Regions from separate parts of the Paenibacillus sp. 2RAB27 genome, predicted to be linked through region 2. Evidence: a T-box and tRNA genes for the amino acid it is inferred to sense, from the RefSeq annotation. Region 2 holds a T-box; the other holds one or more tRNA genes.
The links. The T-box of region 2 lies ahead of AB4114_RS19695 (valine--tRNA ligase). A T-box ahead of a tRNA ligase gene usually reads a tRNA of that ligase, here a tRNA-Val.

Region 1 (3,419 bases), on a different contig from region 2:
CTCCATACTTACTATGGCAATCCGCAAAACGATATTTCCAATTACCTTGCCCGCACGATGGATATGGATCAATTCATCCGATCAGTTATCGCCACTGCAGATTACGTACAAACCAAAAAAGGCAGCAAAAAGAAAATTCATCTTTCTTTTGACGAGTGGAACGTATGGTATCACTCCTTGGAAAGCGACAAAAAAATGTCTCCTTGGCAAATTGCTCCTGCGCAACTAGAAGACACGTATAATTTCGAAGATGCTCTGGTCGTAGGGTGTATGTTGATCACTTTGCTGAAGCATGCAGACCGCGTAAAAATGGCTTGTTTGGCTCAGCTTGTTAATGTGATCGCACCTATAATGACAACGACAGGCGGTCCGAGCTGGTGCCAGACTATCTTTTATCCATTTATGCATGCATCGCTATATGGAAGAGGAACGGCTCTACTTCCACTGGTCTGGTCCCCGGTATATGACAGTAAAGATTTCACGGATGTGCCTTATCTTGAATCTGCAGCAGTATACAATGAGGAACTGGAAGAGCTTACGATCTTTGCTGTTAATCGTGACGAGAAGCGCACGCTTGTTTTGGAATGTGAAATTAGAGAATTTGCAGGCTATAAAGCGATCGAACATATCGTTTTGGAAAATGAAGATTTGAAAGCTGTGAATTCACAAGATAAACCTGATCAAGTAGTTCCGCATAATAACAGAACAGTGCAATTAGACAATGGGCTGTTGACAGCTGAGCTGCCTAAAGTTTCATGGAACGTGATTCGTCTGAAAAAATAGAATTGTTATACTCAACTGCAAAGAGTGTAGGTCGAATGATTGTATTCGACCTGCACTATCCTTATTATATGTATTTAAAAATGATATTCGGAGGCTCTTTTTACATTTTTCTGCTTCGACAATTTTTGCTTTCATGATTTTTTCTGAAGCAGATACCATTCAGCCGGATATGCAGGTGTTTAACAATGAATCGGAAAAGCGTCCGGAGCTTCGCAACATTCAGGACTATCAGACGGGTTCCATTTATGAAACAAGAATTATTATCGATAACCATACTGGAGCTCATTTGGATGCGCCGTTACATATTCTGGAAAATGCGATTGAAAGAGGTTGTCGCAGGCTACTATTTTTTCATCCTTGCTCCTCTGAAATTGAAGGGAATTGAGGCCGCTCCGGCTAGGGCTATCCTGCTTGGATTTTGATTGACTACTTTGGGAGATATAACTATGAACAATTTTGAATTTGAAAATCCAACTCGCATTTTTTTTGGTCAAGGAATGGTTGACCGGCTTAGCGAACAGGTTGAGTCGTACGGCAAGAACATTTTGCTTGTCTATGGGGGAGGCAGTATCAAGCGGAGCGGACTATACGACCGTGTTAGAATATTTGCTGACATTAATAAATTCGCTTCTGCCTAGGATGTAGAATATAGTAAAAGCTGACCGCACACTGGTCAGCTTTTTTTATGTTGCTTATGGGAAGCACGATTAGGTAATTTCCTATAGATGAAATCCCGTTAACCTTATAATGAATCACTATATGACCAGAATATGACCAGTAGCTCATTTAAGGTACAAAACTGAAGAAAATAGCGTTGGAAATAAATGAAAAAAGCCTTGATTATCAAGGCTTTCACGGTATGACCTGTAGTGGGCTCGAACCACTGACCCCTACCCTGTCAAGATAGTGCTCTCCCAGCTGAGCTAACAAGTCGTTTATAGATACAGGTATCAATATACCAAAAAACCGAGAGACTGTCAATTGTTGGGCGGAGTTACTTCCGCCAGAAAAAAATCAGCTTATGCAGGATGGAATAAGGCTTTCGTCTCTTTTTGGACCGAGGAATGAAGGAGAATGGCTCCGATCTGGTCATGGAAGTGAAATTAATGTACCATAATTCAGCGATGTTTCCTAGTATAGCTTTCATCTTGCGTGAATTTATGGTAACTTGAGAACATTAGAGTTTGGGAGGATTAGCTATGACGAAACAACAACATCGTTGGAATTTACGTTTAAAGAGTAGTAATGTGTATTTAGGTACGGTGTACCTTGGCGACCCACTACCTGAAGTGGAAGATGTGATCATGATCGGCGAGAAGAAATATACGATTCTTGAGCTCGGAAGCACGCGCGACGCAAGTGACGTTTTCGTAGAAGAAGTGAAGAAGAAGTAATGGAAATAATCGAAGGAGCAGATCCAAGTGATCAGCTCCTTCTTTTTTTTATGTGATGTGGTATAAGGACGCAAGGCAATCAACGAACATTTTGTTATACTCTTCACGTGTGAGGTCTTTACTGCAAGCGATGTCTCTTCCCAAAAATTGAAACCAAGTAATTTCTGTAAGATTTTTCTTATACACAAACTTGTCATGCTGAATAAGAAAGGTATCATTTTCGAAAAAAGGTACTTTGTCAAATTGCAGGGCTGGTTCGTTTTGCTTTTCGCTCACTAATGTGGCCAGAAGAATTAACATGCGGAAAGGATCGCGGAAAATTTCGTATTGCGTGGTCATGGTTTCAACACTCCTTTTTCGGGTATCCAAGCAAGGTAATCATACTAAAACCAGAGGATTAATTATAGATGTTAGCTTAAACTGGTGAGGAAATTCAAGGGAAATCAGAGGAATTTGAAGGAAATAGAAAAAAGACTGAAGTCACTCTAAGGAGGATCGAGTGATTCAGTCTTTTTTGAGCTTGCTCCTACATCAAAGGATTAGCGTTTGTAGCCGCCTAAAGATTGTTCAGCCATTTGCACTAATCTTTTTGTGATGTTGCCACCGATTGAGCCAGCATCACGTGTTGCCAAATTACCGTTGTAACCAGATGGGGAGAGAGGGACACCAATTTCCTGAGCGACTTCATACTTCATTTGATCAAGTGCTGCCTTTGCTTCTTGTACGACTAAAGTGTTTGATCTGTTAGCCATTCAAAATCATCTCCTTTTTATTGGTACACCAGTATTATTTGAATGTTCAGAATATTTATTCGCTGAAATTAAAAAAAATTTTAGTATGTAAAATCAATAAACCCCCAACTGTGAAGTTGAGGGGGATATTTGATCATGTATGATAACGGTTACATTATTCTTCGGATTGTTCTGCTTCTTCCTCTGCAGCAGCTGCTTCTTCAATCGCTTCAGCGATTACTTCTTCAGCCTCTTGACTTACCACTTCTTCAGTGGATTCAGCAGAGTTTTCTTCTTGCTCATTTTGTTGTACTACTTCTTCTTCTTGGCTCATTTTTGTCACCTCCTCTGATACGTATAGTAACATTGTAGCACTTCTAATAGGTTATACAAGTAGGTTGAGAGCGAATCTATCAGATTTAATGTAGTCTTAATAGTTTTGTCATTCTATAGCGGAATTGTCATGCAAAATAAGTCGAATACAAGGAGAAAACCCGCTATTTTAGAGGGT
Region 2 (3,419 bases):
ACAGAGATCATCCCAGATGAAGTTATAGAGTAGACGGCCGGTTTCGCCGAACTCATAGCTATCAATTAGACGAGTCACATCACGAACGGTCTCATTCAAACGATGCAAAATCCAACGATCTGCTGTCCCTAATGGGCCTGTCAAATCAATATCTGCTGCGTTTACGCCTTCCAAATTCATCAAAGCAAAACGGGATGCGTTCCAAATCTTATTGGCAAAATTACGAGCTTGCTCAACCCGCTCCCAACGGAAGCGCAAATCTTGACCCGGCGTGCTGCTCGTAGAAATCATATAGCGCATGGCATCTGCGCCGTATTTCTCGATTACTTCCAACGGATCAACGCCGTTTCCGAGTGATTTGGACATTTTACGTCCTTCGGAATCACGAACAAGGCCATGCATAAGCACATCTTTAAATGGAATTTGATCCGTAAATTCGAGTCCTTGGAAAATCATCCGCGCGACCCAGAAGTAAATGATATCGTAACCAGTAACTAGGACACTCGTCGGATAGAAACGCTTCATATCCTCGGAATCATTCGGCCACCCTAAAGTGGAGAAAGGCCATAGCGCCGAGCTGAACCATGTATCCAGTACATCGTTATCTTGGTTAAGATTCGTACTTTGACAATGGGAGCAAGCAGTAGCATCCTCACGAGCTACCGTGATTTGACCGCAATCCGCACAGTGCCAAGCAGGAATCCGGTGACCCCACCAAAGTTGACGGGAAATACACCAGTCACGCACATTTTCAATCCAGTTCAAATACGTTTTCTCGAAACGATCGGGTACAAAATTAACACCCTTGCCTGATTTTTGCGCTTCAATCGCTTGATCCGCGAGCGGCTGCATTTTCACGAACCATTGGGTAGACAAGTAAGGCTCAATTACGGCACCACTGCGCTCACTATGTCCAACTTGATGAACGTGCTCTTCAATTTTGATCAGAACACCTTGCTCTTTCAAATCAGCTATGATTTGCTTACGGCACTCAAAACGGTCTTGCCCCTGGTATGGGCCGGCATTCGCGTTCATCGTTCCCGTTTCGTCCATAACCAAAATTTGCGGCAAATTGTGACGCTTTCCTACTTCGAAATCGTTCGGATCATGCGCAGGCGTAATTTTCACCGCGCCGCTTCCGAATTCTTTTTCAACATAATCGTCTGCAATAATCGGAATTTCACGGTTTACAATCGGCAGCAGCAAAGACTTCCCAATGAGGTGCTTATAGCGCTCATCCTTCGGATGAACAGCAACCGCTGTGTCTCCCAGCATCGTCTCAGGACGCGTTGTTGCAACAACGATCGAACCTGATCCGTCTGTTGTTTCATATTTCAAATGGTACAGGGCACCTTGTACTTCTTTGTATTCCACTTCAATATCCGAAAGCGCTGTGCGTGCCGCTGGATCCCAGTTAATAATATAGTTGCCGCGATAAATGAGACCTTTTTCAAACAAGCTTACGAAAACTTCACGAACTGCTTGCGAAAGTCCTTCATCCAAAGTGAAGCGTTCACGTGAATAATCGAGAGAGAAGCCCATTTTGGCCCATTGCTCACGAATCGTATCCGCGTATAATTCTTTCCACTCCCAGACTTTCTCCAAGAATTTCTCCCGCCCAAGATCATAACGTGTTTGTCCTTGTTCGCGAAGCTTCTGCTCTACACGCGTTTGTGTTGCAATACCAGCATGGTCAGAACCAGGCAGCCACAATGTGTCAAAGCCCTGCATCCGCTTCGTACGAATAAGAATATCTTGCAGTGTGAAATCAAGTGCATGCCCGATGTGCAGCATACCCGTTACATTCGGAGGCGGTATCACAATCGTGTAGGTTTCCGCATCTGGACGGTTGCCTGCTTTGAAGAATTCATTTTTAATCCAGTAGTCGTACCATTTACGCTCCGCTTCTTTCGGGTCGTACGTGGTAGGCATTTCCGTTTGTAATTTCGTTTCGGTCATAAAAGTACCTCCATATCTGGCTAGTTGTTATAAACACAAAAAAACCTTTCGCCCCAAAAAGGACGAAAGGTATAGCTTCCGTGGTACCACCTTCATTTCATGCGACTTGCCCCAATAGCAAATAACATGACACTTAAACAGATAACGGCTGCGACCGGAAAATGCTAATGCAGGCGAGAAATGAAACTCGGCGATTGCACTCACATTTACTGCTCCAGGGCGACTTCGATCGGATGTTTCCTGAGGAACCTCTCAGCGCTGCAGTTCCACTCTCTGAAGGGCGTTCCGACTACTACTCCCTATCTTTGCAATTCCATATGTTGGTTTGAAAATGAGTTACACTATATGATATCGAATTATCGACACATAGTCAATAATTTCGACGCCTATTATAAGGATTATTTTCTAGTATTGGGCGGAAAGTTGGAATTTATACTAGGATAAACATAAAGAGCCCCCAGCCGCTATCAGCAGCCAGAAGCTCTTGCCTATGTAACATTATTTATTTGGGTAAATAAATAACTTGCCCCACAACAATATCCTGATCACCTAGACGATTCATCAATTGAAGCTCACGCGTGGTCAGTTGATAGCGCTTCGCGATGGATTCTAAGGTGTCGTCCTTCTGAACGATACATAGTTTGAGCTTCCTGAACTCTTGTGACTCCGATCTGCTCTGAAGGAATAATCGCCGCCACTCTACCGCATCTATCCGCGATTCCGCCTCAAGAGCCGCTTGCGCCTCAGCTTCCGCAAGCCGCTTGTCGGAAAGATACGTGCCTGCCTTAGATAATAGCGATTTGATGCCATATGGGTTAACCTCCACGGCGTCAGTTGCCTTCTTGCCAAAGGCAACTTTCAGTTCCTTTTTTTCCTCTGTAACGACGGTACTATCCGCATGCGGGGTCACTTTCAGCTCGATTTGTTCAAATTCCACACCAATCGTGTCGTCCCCCGAAAAGGATTCCGGCTGAGCCGCAACGACAGTTGGTTCTGGTGCAGCTGCTATCAACGTTGGGGTTGGCGTAGGTATAGGTGTAGGAAGAACAGGTTCTGGTGGTGGTTCAATAACTTGTTGAACTTCTGGAACTGGTTGAACCTGTGGTTCTTGAACATACGGTGCTGGTGTAGGTACAGGTTCTGATACGTAAGGCATGACGGGCTCAGAGCGTGGGTACTCAATTTGATGGACAAACGTAACCTCTTCTTCCTCTCGCCAGCTTTCTTGCGGCACAGATACCATTTCTACACCTTGCAAAGATAGTACACCAGTTACATTAAGACTTCGTGCCGATAAAAGGTCGATATCAAAATTCTCGATCTCCACCTGAATATCTTCTACACGATGAATACGATTCAAGGGCAGCGTAATTTCGACAGGAATCAAATGCTCAAGTGTGCGAGGACTGCCGCCCTCTTCACTGAAGTAGTTGCCTGTAAGTAGTAGATTCCCCTTTAAG

Region 1: it encodes a tRNA-Val, which carries the amino acid that the T-box ahead of AB4114_RS19695 (valine--tRNA ligase) is inferred to sense. The anticodon was not compared.

The regions. Positions count from the first base shown of each region.
Region 1 is NZ_JBFRGR010000008.1:156,592-160,010, forward strand. Features, by position in the region: gene arfA (arabinosylfuranosidase ArfA) at 1-783, shown strand, start outside; gene AB4114_RS14275 (hypothetical protein) at 1,029-1,205, shown strand; partial or broken gene AB4114_RS14280 (iron-containing alcohol dehydrogenase) at 1,230-1,382, shown strand; tRNA gene AB4114_RS14285 (tRNA-Val) at 1,644-1,716, opposite strand; gene AB4114_RS14290 (hypothetical protein) at 1,983-2,177, shown strand; gene AB4114_RS14295 (hypothetical protein) at 2,226-2,516, opposite strand; gene AB4114_RS14300 (alpha/beta-type small acid-soluble spore protein) at 2,717-2,929, opposite strand; gene AB4114_RS14305 (hypothetical protein) at 3,084-3,242, opposite strand.
Region 2 is NZ_JBFRGR010000014.1:129,618-133,036, forward strand. Features, by position in the region: gene AB4114_RS19695 (valine--tRNA ligase) at 1-1,959, opposite strand, end outside; T-box leader at 2,015-2,274, opposite strand; gene AB4114_RS19700 (LysM peptidoglycan-binding domain-containing protein) at 2,462-3,419, opposite strand, start outside.